Regions from separate parts of the Shewanella sp. SR1 genome, predicted to be linked through region 1. Evidence: predicted binding sites of a transcription regulator. Region 1 holds the regulator's gene; the other holds the start of a gene.

Region 1 (9,686 bases):
CATTGTGAATAATGGCACGAATTTGAGGCAGTTGAGTTAACTCATCGATTAAGGATTGCACTTGGGCATCGTCATAAAAATCGCAGGGATACAGAGTCGCGCCTAAAGCGTTCAGCTCATCAATGCTATCGTAATGGCGGCGATAAGTACCAATCACCTGCTGACCTTGGGCGATAAAGTGTTTGGCTAAGGCGTAACCTATGCGTTTACCCACGCCTGTGATTATGATGGGAGATGTCATACCTATCCTTTTGATTCGTCATTGCTCAGGTTTTACCTTGCTTACTTAAAAATCAGCAATCAAGTTAACCTGATGAATAACCAAGATGTTACTGTACTCGTTTGAATTTAACCTAACAAAAAGCCAAATGAGACACACATTAGATTTAAAATCAGCTGCGATCTAAAACCCTTTATTCTGCGTATAGGCTATAAGAAACCAAGCTTAAGTGCACAAGCCAAGAGCTTAGACCAAGTATTGTGATCAAGTCATCAGAGGTGGACCCGATGGAACTGCGGATTTTTTATGATGGTAACTGCCCATTATGTAGCGCCGAAATGCGTCAACTGAAAGCGCGCGATCCCAACAACTTGATTGCGCTTGAGGATTTAAATGCATCCGACTTTAGTGAACGTTTCAGCCATATCGATAGAGACTACGCCAATACTATTCTTCACGGTGAAACCGCAACGGGCGAAGTGTTACTCGGGTTAGATGTCACCTGTAAAGCGTGGGCACTGACAGGAACACGTGCTTGGATCCAACTGTTACGCCTGCCCGTGATTAAAACTGTCGCCGATTGGACTCACCTGCGCTTTGCAAAACACAGATACCGTATCTCCTATTTACTGACGGGCAAAGCCCGCTGCGACGATAACTGCCAAATTCCCACCAAGCGCCGCTGAATGAGCTTTAGAAAGTATAAAACCTAGACATAAAAAAACGGAGCTCAATGGCTCCGTTTTTTAATTCGTCATAATCTAAAAAGATTATCCGAAAGATTATTTAACGAAATCAACGCCTAGTTTGATATCGCCTTTCAGCGTATCTAACATAGAATCACGAGCGTTAGCTTCGAATGCACTCACTTCACCGTAAGGCAGTACTTTTTCAATACCGTTTTTGCCTAACAGCACAGGTTGTGCGAAGAACTCTGCGTGCTCGCTGCCGCCGTCAACATAGGCGCATTCAACGATGTTAGCTTCGCCTTGCAGACCACGAACCAAAGACAGACCGAAACGGCAAGCCGCTTGACCCATAGACAGAGTCGCGCTACCGCCACCGGCTTTAGCTTCAACCACTTCTGTACCCGCGTTTTGGATGCGAGTAGTCAGACTTGCCACTTCTTCGTCAGTGAAAGTCACGCCTTCAACTTGAGACAGTAATGGCAGAATGGTCACGCCGCTGTGGCCGCCGATCACATTGACTTTAACGTCAGCAACGTTCAGGCCTTTTAATTCAGCGATGAAGGTTTCAGAACGGATCACGTCTAATGTCGTGATACCGAACAGACGGTTCTTATCGTAAACACCCGCTTTCTTCATCACTTCTGCAGCGATAGCGACAGTAGTGTTGACTGGGTTAGTGATAATGCCAACCAAAGCCGTAGGGCAAGTTGCCGCTACTTTTTCGATCAGGTTGCGAACGATACCGGCATTGATATTGAACAGATCTGAACGATCCATACCAGGCTTACGCGCAACACCAGCAGAAATTAGAACAACGTCAGCACCCACTAGGGCAGGCGTTGGATCTTCACCAGCAAAACCTTTGATTTCAACAGCAGTAGGGATGTGGCTCAAGTCAACCGCAACACCCGGAGTAACCGGTGCGATATCATATAGAGACAAATGTGAACCCGCAGGCAGTTGAGTTTTTAACAGTAGGGCAAGAGCCTGGCCGATACCACCAGCAGCACCAAGTACAGCAACTTTCATAGTTATCTCCGTTATTTCTCGGATATGTGTGACATGGATCTAATTTACGTTGGCGTCACATTACTGGAATGTCACAACAATTTCAATTATCCCTTAGTCGTGGGACAAAAGAATTCCGGAATAACTTAGAAGCAATGTAGAACAATTACTCAAATTGGTATTTTTAAGCCCCCAGCAAACGCTTAACCACAGGGAGTTAGTGAATTTTTATTCAACCAATCTGGTTATTTGTTGACAATTTTTCTAAAAATATTCAAAATGGGCCTGTTTTTTTGAATAACGAATAATAATATTATGCAAACGACCAAGAATCAGGATGACCTTGTTAGAATTTTTAAGTCGATTTTAAAAGAAGAGCGCTTTGGCTCTCAAAGTGAAATCGTCACCGCCTTGCAAGCTGAAGGCTTTGGTAATATTAACCAATCAAAAGTATCACGCATGCTCAGCAAGTTCGGCGCAGTGCGGACTCGCAACGCTAAGCAAGAGATGGTGTATTGCTTACCGGCCGAATTAGGCGTACCCACCGCGGGGAGCCCGTTGAAGAATTTGGTACTCGATGTCGATCATAACCAAGCGATGATCGTCGTGCGAACTAGCCCAGGTGCCGCGCAGCTGATTGCCCGTTTATTGGATTCTATCGGTAAACCAGAAGGCATTTTGGGCACGATTGCCGGTGATGACACTATCTTTATTTGTCCATCGAGCATCCAAGATATCGCCGATACCTTAGAAACCATCAAATCTTTATTCAATTACGCAGAATAAAAAAACAGGTCAGCTTGCTGACCTGTTCTATTTCATCTGTACGCATTTCTGTCCAATCTTGCGCTGATTATTTGGCCATTGTCCCGATTACGTTACACATTTAAGCCAATCTCGCGCGCACCGATGTTTATACGCTAAGGTCAGTAAGCCACACTGATGCGCTGATTTGCGTGAGTGCCCTGTTCGGCTTCGTCTAACATGGCTTTAGCGTAATCCGCAACAGAAATGCGGCTGCGACCATTAGCATCGGTAAAGAAGCTGTCGCCACCAAGGCGATATGGGCCTTCACTCTCGCCAGGATAAATCTCAGCGGCTGGGCTCACAAAGGTCCAATTAATTGCAGTTTGCGCCGCACGGAATACCTGCAAAGCTTCACCCTGAGCTAACGCCTCATCTTTATATGCTGCGGGGAAATCTGGGCTAGAAACCAGAGTCACACCCGGTGCCACTTCTAAGCTCCCTGCGCCACCAACCCACAATAAACGTGGCACCTTAGCGTTAGGCAGCACATCCAGTAAATGCTGAACCGTACTCGCCACTAGGCCATGATTTTGTTGTGCGCGGCCACCAACAGAGGCAATAACAACATCTACGCCAGCAAAGGTTTGCGCAACTAATGGCTGCTCTAAATCCACAGCATGCACAGCCACGTCAGTAGCAGATAACTTGCTCGGATCACGCACTAGCGCTGTTACTTGGTGCCCACGGCTCAATGCTTCTTTTAAAATTGCACCACCAATCCAACCTGTTGCACCTAAAATTGCGATTTTCATTTCGTTAACTCTCTCTGATGATTTACATTGAAGCCAGTTTACTTGCAGTGTTTCCCGTGATAAACATCAATAAATGAGCATGATTGTTTCAGTTTGAGGTACTAATATGGATAAAATTGCCGCAATACGCAGTTTCGTCGAAGTGGCAAACTGCGGCAGCTTTACCAAAGCTGCCGAGCATTTAGACCTCAGCCGCCTGCAGGTGTCCCGCCATATTCAAGAAGTAGAGCAGTGGTTGAGTTTACGCTTACTACACCGTACCACCCGCAGCGTCAGCCTGACTTTGCAAGGCGAAGAAGCGCTGCAATTTTGCCAGCGGATCTTAAGTGAAGTCGCCGCCATGGAAAGCCGCGCCCACAGCCATAACAGTGAACTGGTGGGCAGTATTCGCATCGCCACACCGATTGGCCTTGGACAGCACAGCCTGTTTGATGTCGTCGACCGCTTTATTAAAATTCACCCTAAGGTCAGCATTCAGCTGGTGATGTCAGACAGTTTTGCCCAATTGGTGGATGAGCGAGTCGATGTGGCACTGCGCTATACCGAGCAGCCCGATGATAATTTGATTGCCCGCCGTTTAATGACCATAGATGCCGTGATCTGTGCTGCGCCGAGCTACCTTGATAGCAACACACCACTTGTCGAGCCCATCGATCTACTGGCTCACAACTGCCTGATACACTCGGCGCAACAAAATTGGCCTTTCCTGAAAGAGCTGCAAGCCGAGCATGTAAAAGTCACAGGTAATCTTAAAGCTAACGACATGGGCGTATTGGTGAGTGCGGCGCTGCGGGGACATGGCATAGTGCGTTTGCCCTGCGACTTAGCCAATCAATACCTTGCCAGCGGCCAGCTCAAAGAAGTGTTACCCGACTTTACGACGCCAGGCCAAACCTTATGGGCTGTGTACTTGTCCCGCAGTTATCAGCAAAATCTGGTGCGCGCCTTTATCGATTTCACTGCCCAGCAATGGCAACTCGATATCAAAAAATGGCTCCCAGCGCATTAGCATAAAAAACGCACTTAGGCGTTAGCGTAAGTGCGTTTAATTGATGCTGAATCTGCGCAGATCTCGAAAGCTTATTCGTCGAATTGCAGCATAAAATCCAATGCGGGGGCAAAGAAGGATGAGCCTGTCATCGCCTTAGTAAAATGCATCAAGTGATCATGGTTACCTTCGCCATCACCAAACATCATGCTATGCAGCATCTTTTCAAAATGCTCCGGCGTACGGCAGTTAGAGATAAACATCAATCCCTGCTCCTTCAGCGAACCATAGGGCATACTCTGGCGCAGGATTTCCATCGACTGACCGTTCGCATCTTTAAGATTCACCCGCTTGATATGGCTGGTCAGTGGCTTATCCTCTGACTCATACTCGATATTATCTTGCTTAGTACGGCCGATAATATCTTCTTGTTTTTTAACCGGTAATCTATGCCACTTACTCAAGTTATGGGCATACTTTTGCACGTGAATATAGCTGCCGCCTCTAAACTCAGGATCTTCATCACCAACGAGAGCGACTTCCTGACGGTGCCGCCCCTTAGGGTTTTCAGTGCCATCGACAAAGCCGGTTAAATCGCGGCTATCCATAAATCTAAAGCCACGTTCTTCATCGACTAGTTCCACTAAGTCTTCAAACATTTGGCTGATTTCATTAGCGACTAAATGCAGAATATCGTAACGGTCGCAGCGGATATGCACGAACAAATCATATTCAATTGCCGGCGCTTCGCGGCTGCCGACTTGCATAGCAGGAAAAGGCTTGAGCATTTCAGGGCGAGCATTGGGGTAGAGGCTATCCCAATAATTGGCGCCAATCCCCACAAAACCATTGAATGCACTGTCAGAGTATTGATCTGTCAGCTCATAAATATACTGCGCAACGTTGGCAAGACAGGGACGTAATTGCGACTCGACATTGTCATTGGCATTAAACATCAAATAGACACTGTGTAAGTTCCCCTCTGCACACACACCCAACTGTTCACGCGGCATATTTTGTATATCCATTTGGTTATCACCCTTTTTCTAAATTCATTTTCGGCAATATTATCCGCAACTTTACCTGAAAATGACATTAACTAACGCACAGTTTGTTCTGGTTTATCATGATAATGCTCATTACGCAGCGTTATCGCGCCCAAGATCCCTAAATGTAAAAATTGACGAGACTGTAAAAGTCTCGTCAATCAGTTTAATCGAATAAATGAAGCAAAGCTTACTCTGCCTCAAGCTTACCTTAGCGTGGCGCTGAAGTTAATAACCCGCGGCATGACCATCTTTACGGCTCTCAGAAGCCGCACGATACACGCCCGTTTCAGCATTAAATCCAATAGCTTGATAGCCGCCAAAATCGCCAAGGCCGTCACGCAGCACATGCCCTTTCTTGATAAGCTCACGGCGCGTTTCCACAGGGAAGCCCGATTCCAGACTGACGTAGCCGCCATCATTCATCACTTCGCCGGTGGGCTCGGTTGAACCCATATGCAAAATTCTGGGGGCATCGCCCGCTTCTTGCAAGTTCATTTTAAAATCAATCAGGTTCATTACAATCTGTGCGTGCATTTGTGGTTGAGTCGCGCCGCCCATCACCCCAAAGCTGAGCCAAGGTTTACCGTCTTTGGTCACAAAAGCGGGAATGATAGTATGGAAAGGACGCTTGCCCGGTGCGTAGGTATTAAAACGCCCCTCAGTTAAATCAAACATTTGCCCACGGTCTTGCAACACAAAACCGAGATCAGGCGGCGTCATGCCCGAGCCCATACCACGGTAGTTACTTTGAATGAGTGACACCATGTTGCCGTCTTTGTCGGCGGTGGTCAGGTACACAGTATCGCCATGTTGCAACGCAGGATTACCCGCATCGACACTCTTGGCCGCTTTATTGGGATCGATTAACTTAGCGCGATCATAATTGTATTGCTGCGAAATCAACTCGTTAACCGGCACTTTATTAAAGGCCATGTCGGCATAAAACTTAGCCCTGTCGGCAAAGGCGAGTTTTTTCGCTTCGACAAATAAATGCACATATTCAGGGCTATTAAAGCCCATGGCGGCAATATTAAAGGGCTCCATGGTTTTTAGGATTTGCAGCGCCGCAATACCTTGACCATTGGGCGGCAGTTCCCATACATCGTAACCACGGTAGTTCACCGAAACCGGCTCTATCCAGTCGCTAGTATGGCTGGCTAAGTCATCATAACTTAAATAACCACCTTGGGATTTCATGTACTTATCGATACTTTTGGCGATATCGCCTTTATAGAAAGCATCGCGGCCGCCCTTGGCAATTTTCTCATAGGTATTAGCAAGCGCTGGGTTTTTAAAGATTTCGCCCACCGCTGGCATCTTGCCATTAGGCATATAAGTTTCTTTAAAACCGGGGAATTTTGCGAGTTTTTTACCACTCCCCTCAAGGTAATAGGCGATGAGTTCGGACACAGGGAAACCATCACGGGCGTAATGGATTGCGGGCGCAAGATTATCGGCCATCGCTAATTTGCCGAACTTATTATGCAGTTCATACCAGCCATCCACAGCGCCGGGCACAGAAACAGGCAAGGGTCCAAGCGGCGGTAAATAGTCTAAGCCGAGGGACTTAAGCTTTTCTAAACTTAAGGATTTTGGACTGCGGCCCGAAGCGTTAAGACCATAGAGGCGTTTATCTTTCGCGCTCCAGACGATGGCAAATAAGTCACCACCAACACCCGAACCCGTTGGTTCGACTAACCCTAGCATGGCATTCGCTGCAATCGCCGCATCGACCGCACTACCGCCCTGCTTGAGTATATCAATAGCGACTTGTGTGGCGAGTGGTTGACTGGTCGCCGCCATTCCATGGGTGGCATACACTTCTGAGCGCGTCGCAAAGGCTTTACCCGTGATCCTATCCATGGCCATCACTCCTGAAGACGATATTGCCGTCGCCACTGTCACTAAGGTACAAATTGATTTTATTGTTTTTATCATAATTCCTCCCACTCTGGAGAAATTAAGGTAACAAGGATGGTCGAAAATATCACCAACCAATACCACATAGGCCTAAGTTAAACGTAAGCAAAAATATCGTACTTTCGTTGGTGATAGCTTATCGCCGTGGCATTAATACCTGACCGCTTAGATTTGCTCTGCACAATATCAATATGTCTAAGATTCAAATAGTACCAGCGAGTGCGGCTCTGTCGTGACCCCGACTTTTTGGCCGATAGTGAGCTGCATCATTTGGCTTCGCACTTCGACATAATAAGCGTGAGAAGCGGCTTCAATTTTGACCCAGTAATGACAAAAAGCGCCTAAGAAACGCCGCTCTGTGATCGTGCCCACACCTTGCTCATCGGCGCTGAGCGTCAATTGCTGCGGGCGCAAGAATACCGTACCGCTGAACTCGCTCGGCAACCCTAATGGCGTAAGGCTGGTTAAATGACCGATAGGAGTGGCAACTCTGTGTCCATCGAGCACTGCGGCGGGTAAGTAATTACCGCTACCTAAAAAGTCCGCCACATAACGGCTGTTTGGCGCGGCATACAAGGCTTCGGCGCTGCCATACTGCACTATAATGCCTTGATTAAAAATCGCCAAAGTATCAGCAAATACAAAGGCTTCATCCTTACTGTGGGTGACAAACACCGCGCTAACATTACGCTGTTTTAAAATGCTGCGAATTTCCGCCATCATCTCGTAGCGCACTTGGGCATCGATATTAGAAAAAGGCTCATCGAGCAGTAATAACTGCGGCTCATAGGCAAGTGCCCGCGCAATCGAGACGCGCTGCTGCTGACCGCCAGATAACTCATGGGGATAACGCTGAGCTAAGCCTTCCAGTTTGACTAAGGTTAGCATGTCATCCAACCGTGCCTGACGCTCGGCGGCCGACAATTTAGCCACGCCAAAAAGGATATTCTCCGCCACAGTTAAATGGGGGAAAAGCGCATAGTCTTGGAAAATCATGCCGATACCGCGCTGCTCGCTAGGCACAAACTGGCTGTCGCCACTCACAACGCGGCCATTGATCTGGATTTCACCTTGGCTAATTGCCTGTAAGCCCGCAACCGCCCGCAACAGTGTGGTCTTGCCGCAACCGCTAGGACCTAACAACGCAAGGATTTCCCCTTGGTCGAGGGCCAAGCTCAAGCCTTTGAGTACTTGCTGGCCCTGATAATCGCTATGAACTTGCATAAGTTTGAGCGTGTTTGCCATCAGCTGTGTTGCTCCAATGAACGGTTTAAATAAATCAGCGGCACTAAGCCCACCAGTACAATGACAATCGCGGCTAAGGCGCCGTGCTCGAGTTTTTCATCGGACACAAACTGGAAAACATAGGTTGCGAGGTTTTCAAAGCCGATAGGTCGCAGTAATAATGCCGCAGGCAGTTCCTTCATGCTTTCGATAAACACCAATAACGCGCCCGCAAACAATCCCTTACCAAGTAGAGGTAAATGCACTCTTTGCAGTAACTGCCGTGGACTTTGGCTCATAGTCAGGCTCACCATGTCCAGCGATGGCGAAATGCGTTTATAGCTGCTTTCAACGCTGCCGATAGCAATTGCCACAAAACGTACGCAAAAGGCAAAAATCAACGCTACTACGCTGCCCGTCAGGATAAGTCCTGGGCCGTCTAAACCAAGCAGATCCGCCAGATCATTAATCGCAAAATCGAGCATAGTGAGCGGCACTAATACGCCGATAGCGAGCACAGTGCCGGGCAAGGCATAACCCGTCGAGGCTAAACGTGAGGGCAAGGCATCACTGGGTCTTGGGCTTATCCGGCGTACAAACATGAGCAGCAAAGCGATTAAGCAACAAATTAAGCTAGTGATCAGCGCAAGGCTGAGACTGTTAAGGCTTAACTGCCAAAAGCTCTCATCCCAGCTTTGTTCAAAATAACCAATGGCATAGGACAATAGAATCCCAAAGGGCAACAAAAAGGCTAATAGCAGCAGAGTGGCACAAAAGCTCAGTGCAACTGCGGTTTGCGCTGCCGAGAGTCGATACAAATCACTGGCTTGGATGCGCGATTGCTTTTGGAATAACTGCTGTTTACGGCGAGCGAAACGCTCAAATCCAATCAAGCTAAACACCACCAGCAAGATAATAGCCGACAACTTAGCGGCGGCGGTCAGATTGCCATAACCCAACCAAGTGTCATACACGGCCGTGGTTAAGGTTGGTACGGCAAAATAGTTAACCGTCGCAAAATCGGCGGCC
Region 2 (9,686 bases), on a different contig from region 1:
GGTTTTCTAAGAATTGTCTTAGATAACCCATCACCTGCGGCGTGGCACTGCTAATCGCCTTTTCAATATCTTTTGGTGTTGACTCCACTTTGACTAATTCGAGCTGGCGCAGATAGACACTGTGCGTTGCGCTGTCATACCAAGGCTTGGCCTCAAAAGTCGTCGTGAGTTTGGCACTCAATGGAAAGATTGGATTCTTAATTGATACTTGAGTTGCAGCACTTACGCTCATAGTGTCAGGTTTTGCACCTAGCCTGACACTGATGTCGTTAATGCGCACTTCTGCGCCAACTAATTGATTGCCTTGTTTAACCTCAAAATGGATCTCTTTACTGAGGTACTGCTCCATTTCGTGCTCGCTGATACTGTACTGCGAGACGCAGCCGCCAAGCAGTACAGTCAGTCCCAAGCAAATCGTGCGGGAAAGTGTTTTCATTAACCAGTGTTTCTCATTCCCGCTGCCACACCTGCAATAGTCAACATTAGCGCTAGCTGCACATGTTCAGACGCGGGAGTTTCTGTTGTTTCCTTACGTGTCCGCGCTAATAGCTCGGTTTGTAAGAAGTTTAATGGATCGATATACGGATTTCGCAGTTTTACTGACTCGCGATTCCACGGCGTATGGGCCATTAAGCTATCTGATTTTGTCAGTTCAAGCACGACTTTAATGCCCAGATCTAAGCGTTGACGCAAGGTTTCGCCTAAGTGATGCAAGTCTTTCGGTACTAAACAGGTTTCGTAGTAGCGGGCTAAATTAGGTTCCGCCTTGGCGTAGACCATTTCTAGCATTGAAATGCGAGTGCTGAAGAAAGGCCATTCCCGCTCCATCTCTTGTAATAAGCCCATTTCACCGCGTTCACAGGCGGCTTGTAGCGCTTCACCGGCGCCAAGCCATGCAGGTAACATCAAACGGTTTTGCGACCAAGCAAAAATCCACGGAATTGCCCGTAGGCTTTCAATCCCTCCATCGACACGACGTTTAGCTGGGCGGCTGCCGAGTGGCAGTTTGCCTAATTCCACTTCTGGCGTTGCCGCACGGAAATAAGCCACAAAATCAGGTTCATCACGCACTATGCCACGGTATGCACCCACGGATTCTTCAGCGATACGTTGCATGCAATCGCGCCATTCTTGTTTAGGTTCTGGCGGTGGTAGTAGGGTCGCTTCCAATACGGCAGAGGTATACAAGGCTAAGCTTTGAACCGCGAGTTTTGGCAAGCCAAACTTGAAGCGGATCATTTCGCCCTGCTCAGTGACACGAATACGGCCATCTACCGACCCCGGAGGTTGGGATAGAATCGCTTTGTGTGCTGGACCGCCGCCGCGACCAATGCTGCCGCCACGGCCATGGAATAGTGTGAGCTTGACGCCCGCTTGTTTACAGACCGCCACTAACTGCTCTTGAGCGTGATACTGAGCCCAAGCTGCCGCCATTACGCCGGCATCTTTAGCTGAGTCAGAGTAGCCAATCATCACTTCTTGCATGCCCTTGGTATAACCACGATACCAGTCGATGTCGAGTAAATCGGTAATACAGGCTGCGGCGTTGTTTAAGTCGCTTAAGGTTTCAAATAGCGGCACCACGCGCATTGGGTGCGAACAGCCCGTTTCTTTGAGTAACAGTAAAACCGTTAAGACATCCGATGGCTTACCCGCCATCGAAATCACATAGGATCCGAGTGCCTTAGCCGGATGTTTTGCGATCAAACGACAAGTATTAAGCACTTCGGCCACATCGGCTGACGGCTGCCAGTTACTTGGGATCAGTGGACGACGGTTGCTGAGTTCGCGTAATAGGAAGGCTTGTTTCTCGGTTTCATCCCAATGGTTGAAATCACCCATGCCGAGATAGCGAGTTAATTCGGCGAGCACATCGCTGTGACGACTGGCGTCTTGGCGAATGTCGAGTCTGAGCATGTGAATGCCAAAACAGGCGAGACGACGGAGAATATCAAGTAATAGACCGTTGGCTATTAAGCGCATACCGCAGTCGGTCAAACTCTTATAAAGCATTTCTAACGGCGCTTTGAGATCGCTTTCTTGCCAAATCAGGCTCGACTTATCGACTTCAGGATTGTGGCCTTCGATGCGCGCATTTAAATAATCTATGGTATCACGCAGTCTTTGACGAATAGATCGCAACACGTGGCGGTATGGCTCGCAGCTGTTGTTGGTGTAAGCCTTTAACTCATCATTGGCTTCTTCCATCGACAGCTCGCCAACCAGCAGGACTATGTCTTTTAAGAATAATCTGGCGGCGGCATGGCGGTTGCGATCGAGCACCTCTTGGGTGACCTTCGCGGTAACAAAGGGGTTGCCGTCGCGATCGCCGCCCATCCAGCTTGAAAAACGCACTGGCGCGATATCAATCGGTAATTGTTGACCCGTGCGTTGCTGCACTTGGTCGTTAAGCTGTCTTAAGAAGTCTGGCACCGCATGCCAGAGTGACTCTTCAATGGTCGATAATCCCCAGCGTGCTTCATCAACAGGTGTTGGGCGCTCACGGCGGATCTCATTGGTGTGCCAGATTTGCGCGATCAATTGGCGCAGGCGCAGACTGATTTGCTGACGCTCTCTATCCGATAATTGGTCGTTTTCTTGCTCAGTTAAGCAGTCGACAATGGCGGCGTACTTTTGGATCAAGGTGCGACGGGAAATTTCAGTGGGATGCGCTGTCAGCACTAGATCGATATCCAGTGTCTTAAGGCAGTCGAGCATTTTCGTTTGGTCTACACGGCCATTTAACATGCGGCCTAGGAGTTGTTCCACGGGATCTGGCACGCAGACGAGTTCGTCACAGTTGCGGCTAATGGTATGAAATTGTTCAGATAAATTAGCTAAGTTGAGGAACTGGTTAAATGCCTTTGCAAACGGAACTAATTCTTCGTCTGGCAGGGCGGTAAGTAACTCGAGCATTTGCTCTCTAGCGGCTTGATCGCCCCGGCGTGAATCTTTAGCAAGTTTACGGATCTGTTCAACCTTCTCGAGAAAAGAGTCCCCGAGGTGGGTGCGCATAGTGTCACCGAGGATTTGTCCTAACATACTCACGTTCGATCTTAATGACGCATACATATCGGTCATATTGTCTGCCTTGGTTACAACCATAGTTACTCCGAATAGAAAAACATGAAAATTCCGCATTGCATTTAGCCCGTTAGCACAATACCTATCACTTGGGGCAATGGTCAACAGAAGAACTTATAACTTATACGACTGGCTTATCTAATATGCAACTAATCGCAATGATCGTTGAGGAATATTCAATATAAATGCGAAGCTACGCAATATTTTGTGATGATTAGCGTAAGTGAATATGAAGTGCATCATTTTAGGTTTTGCAGGCATGTATCTTAGCTGTTAATAAAAAGGACTGATTTTGGCGCAAATTAACCCTAGATAACTGAGTTATTAACGAGTTAGCTGAACGGATGATAGGCGGGCGAGATCTGCATTTCAGTAAGAAATATAAAAATAAATTAAAAATATATATTCACATATATTGCATAAGTAGATCTTTGTGGTAGTCTAGCCTGCAGTTGAGATGAGTCACCCCCTGTGACCTGTAGAGTAAATATCATGATTCAGAGCATTAACCTGACAGTGAATAAAATAACAACCAATTACGATTTCCTGCGACGATAATCTTGTCATCATAGATATGCGCAGTTGCGTGTACGCTATTCATCTATTCTTTAAGTTTCTTTGATTCGGTTAATAAGACAACAACACATGAAAAATATCGCCATTATTGGTGCCAGTGGTTACACAGGCGCACAACTGACCGCTTTAATCTATGCAGAAGCAGAACTGACGATTCAGGGTTTGTATGTTTCTGAAAACAGTTTAGATAAAGGTAAGCCTTTAGCGGATTTGTACCCTAGCTATAGCCATATCGCATTAACGCTGTCGCCATTGTCCGAAGACGCTAAGGCAAAAATCGTTGCCGAAGCCGATGCCGTGGTATTAGCGACTGAGCATTCAGTGAGCTTACATTTAGCCGCTTGGTTTTATAGTCAAGGGTTAGCGGTATTCGATTTAAGCGGTGCTTATCGTTTTAGCGATGTGGCGCAATATCCTAAGTGGTATGGCTTTGAGCATGAATATCCTGAAGTTTTAGCCAAAGCTGTGTACGGACTTGCTGAATGGAATGCTAAAGAAATTGCGGCAACTAAGATGATTGCAGTGCCAGGTTGTTATCCAACCGCATCACTTACAGCGTTAAAACCGCTGGCGAGTTTACTGACATCGGCTTATCCGGTGATCAATGCCGTAAGCGGCGTAACGGGTGCGGGCCGTAAGGCGCAGTTACACACCAGTTTTTGTGAAGTGAGCCTGACACCTTACGGCGTATTAGGCCACAGACATCAACCCGAGATCGCCACTCAGCTTGGTCAAGAAGTGATATTTACCCCGCACCTTGGCAACTTTAAGCGTGGCATTTTAGCGACTATTACCGTGCAGCTAAAACCAGGCACTACGACTGCCGATGTGGCAGCGGCCTATAGCGTGTATGACCAGGCGCCATTGGTCACCGTGAAGCACAATCAGTTCCCGAAAGTGGACGATGTGGTGCTGACACCTAACTGCCACTTAGGTTGGAAGTTTGATGAGAATAGCGGTTACTTAGTGGTCGCCAGTGCAATCGATAATTTGATGAAAGGTGCTGCCAGCCAAGCGCTGCAATGCATAAAGATTCATTTTAACCTTTAATTGTTCATCCTTATTTAAGAGAGTCGTCAAGATGTCTACAAACAACTCAGTATTAGTTCTTAAAGTGGGCGGCGCGCTGCTGCAGTGTGAAATGGGGATGGCGCGGTTAATGGATACGGCTGCGGCTATGTTAGCCAATGGTCAGCAAGTGTTGATGGTGCATGGCGGCGGCTGTTTAGTGGATGAACAGTTAGCGGCAAACGGCATGGAAACCGTCAAGTTAGAAGGTTTACGGGTGACTCCTCCTGAGCAAATGCCGATTATTGCCGGCGCACTTGCGGGCACTTCGAACAAGATCCTCCAAGGCGCAGCGACTAAAGCAGGGATTGTGAGTGTGGGCATGAGCCTCGCCGATGGCAATACTGTATCGGCAAAGATTAAAGATGAACGTTTAGGCCTAGTGGGTGAAGTGACACCAAAAGATGGCGCTTATCTTAAGTTTATCCTCGCCCAAGGTTGGATGCCGATTTGTAGCTCTATCGCCATGATGGACGATGGCCAAATGCTTAACGTCAATGCTGACCAAGCTGCGACGGCCTTAGCCAAATTAGTGGGCGGCAAGTTAGTGCTGCTGTCGGATGTGTCTGGTGTACTCGATGGTAAAGGCCAGCTCATTCACAGTTTAAATGGCAAGCAGATTGCAGACCTTGTTAAACAAGGTGTTATCGAAAAGGGAATGAAGGTCAAAGTTGAAGCTGCGCTCGAAGTTGCACAGTGGATGGGGCAGGCGGTTCAAGTTGCCTCGTGGCGTGATGCAAGCCAATTAATCGCATTAGCAAAAGGTGAAGCCGTAGGAACACAAATCCAACCATAAGTGGAGTAGGTTATGAAGCATTTACTATCGATAAAAGAGTTAACCCAGCAGCAGTTACTCGATCTGATTGCCTTGGCAAAAACGATCAAAGCCAATCCGGCTGAGTACCGCCACGCGCTGGATGGCAAGAGTGTGGTGATGTTATTTGAAAAGCCCTCGCTCAGAACACGCGTTAGCTTTGATATTGGTATTAATAAGCTTGGTGGCCACTGTTTATACCTAGACCAACAAAATGGTGCGCTAGGTCAACGGGAATCGGTTGCTGACTTTGCTGCTAACCTGTCTTGCTGGGCCGATGCGATTGTGGCGAGAACCTATTCGCACACCACCATTGAGCAATTAGCCGAGTGTGGCACAGTGCCCGTGATTAATGCCTTGTCGGATCTTTATCATCCTTGCCAAGCATTAGCCGACTTTTTAACACTGGCCGAGCAGTTTGAGGATGTCAGCAAAGCCAAATTAGCTTATGTTGGTGATGGTAATAATGTCACTAACTCGCTGATGTACTGTGCGGCTATTCTCGGTGCTACCATGACAGTGATCTGCCCAGCGGGTCACTTTCCTGATGGCTACGTAGTGGCAGAAGTGCAAGAGCTTGCTAAGCGATATGGCGGTAAGCTGGTACTGACTTCAGATATCGATGCGATTGAAGGTCACGATGCGATTTATACCGATACTTGGATTTCAATGGGCGATCCAACGCCGCTGGCGGATATCAAAGCGAAGTTTGCGCCATACCAAGTAAACAAAGCCTTGATGATGAAAGCGGGCGCTAACTTCTTTATGCATTGTTTGCCCGCCCACCGTGGTGTAGAAGTAACAGATGAAGTGATGGACGGTGCAGGCTCCTTAATTCTGCAACAAGCCGAAAATCGGATGCATGCCCAAAATGCGGTACTGGTAACCTTATTTAGTTAAATTAACCCTGTTTAGCAGCCTGTTTTCTCCTAGGTGAGAAACGAGTCATAGGAATTTAAGATGTCTATCGAGATAAAAAATACTGGCGTGAAAAAAGTGGTTTTAGCCTATTCAGGTGGTCTAGATACCTCGGCCATTATTCCTTGGTTAAAAGAAAACTACGATAACTGTGAAATCATCGCATTCTGCGCCGACGTTGGCCAAGGCGAAGAAGAGCTGGTTGGCTTGACTGAAAAAGCCTTAGCTTCGGGTGCGTCTGAATGTCATATCGTCGACCTGAAAGAAGAATTCGTTAAAGAATATATCTACCCAACGATTGCGAGCGGGGCGATTTACGAAGGCACTTATTTACTCGGTACGTCAATGGCGCGTCCTATCATTGCCAAAGCACAGGTTGAAGTGGCCCGTAAAGTGGGCGCCGATGCTCTGTGCCACGGTTGTACCGGTAAAGGTAACGACCAAGTGCGTTTCGAAGGTTGTTTCGCTGCATTAGCGCCTGATTTAAAAGTGATTGCACCATGGCGTGAATGGACCATGCAGAGCCGTGAAGATCTACTGGCCTATTTAGCCGAACGTGACATTAAGACGTCAGCGTCAGCGACTAAAATCTATAGCCGTGATGCTAATGCTTTCCATATTTCCCATGAAGGTGGTGAGTTAGAAGATCCATGGAACGAGCCAAGCAAAGGTGTGTGGACTCTGACCGCCGATCCTGAAGATGCACCGAACAAGCCTGAATATGTGTCGCTAGAAGTAGAACATGGCCGTATCACGAAAGTGAATGGTGAAGCGCTAACGCCTTATGCTGCACTGATGACATTGAACGCGATTGCTGCGCCACACGGTGTGGGTCGTATCGACATCACAGAAAACCGTTTAGTGGGCATGAAGTCTCGTGGCTGTTACGAAACACCCGGCGGCACCGTGATGTTCGCTGCGCTGCGTGCGATTGAAGAACTTGTACTCGACAAAACCAGCCGTAACTGGCGTGAGCAAGTTGCCGCACAAATGGCGCATTTAGTGTATGACGGCCGTTGGTTCACGCCACTTTGTAAGTCACTGCTGGCAGCATCTGAGTCACTGGCAGAATCAGTTAACGGTGAAGTCGTGGTTAAACTCTACAAAGGCCAAGCAACGGCAGTGAAGAAACGTTCACCTAACAGCTTGTACTCCGAAGCGTTTGCCACCTTTGGTGAAGATCAAGTGTACGATCAAAAACATGCAGAAGGCTTTATCCGCCTGTACTCATTAGCGAGCCGCATCCGCGCCCTCAACGCTAATGACGTTAAGTCTAAGTAATAGGTCGTTTAAAAGGGCGCCTAGCGCCCTTTTTTGTTTCTAGGTTTTGATCAAGTTTTTTGATTCAGATGAGTCGATTTCAAATCAGCAGTGAGTAAGGGGAGTTAGCATGGCTTTATGGGGTGGAAGATTTCAGGGCGAAACGAGCGCGCTATTCAAATTATTCAACGATTCGCTACCCGTGGATTATCGCCTGTTCGAACAGGATGTGGTCGGTTCTATCGCTTGGGCTGATGCGATTGCTAGTGTGGGTATTATCACGGCCACTGAATGCAGCGACTTGAAAAAAGCGCTCAATGACTTGCTGGTGGAAGTGAATGGCGATCCAGCGATTATTCTCGCTTCGGGCGCTGAAGATATTCACAGTTTCGTTGAGTCGGCCTTGATTGCCAAAGTGGGCGATCTCGGTAAGAAATTGCACACCGGCCGGAGCCGTAACGATCAAGTCGCCACCGATTTAAAGCTTTGGTGTCAATCCGAAGGGGCTATATTACTGGCGCGCCTTCAAAGCTTACATGCTGAATTGCTGGCGTTGGCTGAACGTGAATTTGATGCGGTAATGCCTGGTTACACTCACTTACAACGCGCACAACCTGTGACATTTGGTCACTGGTGTTTAGCGTATGTGGAAATGTATGAGCGTGATATCAGCCGTTTAGCCGATGCGTTAACCCGTGCTAATACCTGTCCATTAGGTTCAGGTGCCCTTGCTGGCACAGCCTATAAAATGGATCGACATGCACTGGCTGCCGCGCTGAATTTTGCCGCACCGACGCTCAATAGTTTAGACAGTGTGTCAGACAGAGATCACGTAGTAGAGCTTTGTTCTACAGCATCGATCAGCATGATGCATTTAAGCCGTATGGCCGAAGATTTGATTTTCTTTAACTCGGGCGAAGCCAACTTTATCTCTCTGAGTGATGAAGTGACCTCGGGTTCATCCCTGATGCCACAGAAGAAAAATCCTGATGCATTAGAGCTTATCCGTGGTAAAACGGGTCGGGTTTATGGCAGTTTAGTGGGTATTCTCACCACCATGAAAGCGCTGCCTTTGGCGTATAACAAAGATATGCAGGAAGATAAAGAAGGCCTGTTTGACGTAGTTGATAGCTGGGCAATTTGCCTCGATATGGCGGCGTTAGTGTTATCGGGTTTGAAAGTTAATCGTCCTAATGCGCTGTTAGCTGCGCAGCAAGGTTATGCCAACTCTACTGAGTTAGCTGATTATCTAGTTTCTAAGGGTATGCCTTTCCGTGAGGCGCACCACGTTGTGGGTGAAGTGGTGGTTGCCGCGATAGCGAAGCAAATTCCGCTGGAGGAATTCTCCTTGGCCGAGTTAAAAACCTTTGCCGCCATCATTGAAGATGACGTTTATCCTAACCTCACCATTGAAGCCTGTTTAGCGAAACGCGATGTGCTTGGTGGTACTGCTCTGCCGCAAATTCAGCAGGCGATCGCGGCTAAAAAAGCCCGCTAAGGCAAGTTGTTCAAATCAACAAGCCAATAAAAAACGCGACTTTAAGTCGCGTTTTTTATTGGGTCATTATCCGTATGGGCAATGACTTTCTATGCGTTGTTTATTGGAATAGATCGTCAGTTGGCGCATCGATGAAGATGTTGTTCTCATCCTGAGTTTCGCTGATGTATTCCTTCGGCTCAGTGCCCGAGATGAAGTATTCGAACGCGCTGGTATAGTCGGTTTTGCGCGTAAGTTTACCCGTTGCTAAATCGATCCGTACCGAGACAATACCTTCTGGTGGAATCGATGTGGTTTCAGGTGTGCCTTGTAAGACACTGTTCATAAACTCGTTCCAACCCGGACCTGCCGTTTTCGCGCCAGCTTCGGCGCCGGTTATCTGATCTTTCTCTGCGCTGGCATTCCATGCGGTTCTGCCCAGTTGTCGACCGTGATCGTCGAAACCGACCCAGAACGTACTGGTGAGCA

Evidence for each region. Region 1 encodes ArgR, which controls arginine synthesis, uptake and breakdown. Its sites were predicted from a motif close to ANTGAATANNTATTCANT; they were not measured.
Region 2: a site for ArgR is predicted at 3,478-3,495, ahead of argC (N-acetyl-gamma-glutamyl-phosphate reductase). Genes of this name have one in related genera too.

Annotation. Positions count from the first base shown of each region.
Region 1 covers NZ_JAJAEF010000001.1:101,487-111,172, forward strand. The annotation lists gene folM (dihydromonapterin reductase) at 1-241, opposite strand, end outside; gene KV201_RS00470 (thiol-disulfide oxidoreductase DCC family protein) at 508-906, shown strand; gene mdh (malate dehydrogenase) at 1,003-1,938, opposite strand; gene argR (transcriptional regulator ArgR) at 2,233-2,703, shown strand; gene KV201_RS00485 (NAD(P)-dependent oxidoreductase) at 2,844-3,476, opposite strand; gene KV201_RS00490 (LysR family transcriptional regulator) at 3,583-4,485, shown strand; gene KV201_RS00495 (Dyp-type peroxidase) at 4,557-5,492, opposite strand; gene ggt (gamma-glutamyltransferase) at 5,739-7,451, opposite strand; gene KV201_RS00505 (ABC transporter ATP-binding protein) at 7,629-8,678, opposite strand; gene KV201_RS00510 (iron ABC transporter permease) at 8,678-9,686, opposite strand, start outside.
Region 2 covers NZ_JAJAEF010000028.1:50,666-60,351, reverse strand. The annotation lists gene KV201_RS19440 (DUF1439 domain-containing protein) at 1-436, opposite strand, end outside; gene ppc (phosphoenolpyruvate carboxylase) at 436-3,105, opposite strand; gene argC (N-acetyl-gamma-glutamyl-phosphate reductase) at 3,730-4,710, shown strand; gene argB (acetylglutamate kinase) at 4,742-5,524, shown strand; gene KV201_RS19420 (ornithine carbamoyltransferase) at 5,537-6,442, shown strand; gene KV201_RS19415 (argininosuccinate synthase) at 6,503-7,741, shown strand; gene argH (argininosuccinate lyase) at 7,851-9,218, shown strand; gene KV201_RS19405 (penicillin-binding protein 1A) at 9,319-9,686, opposite strand, start outside.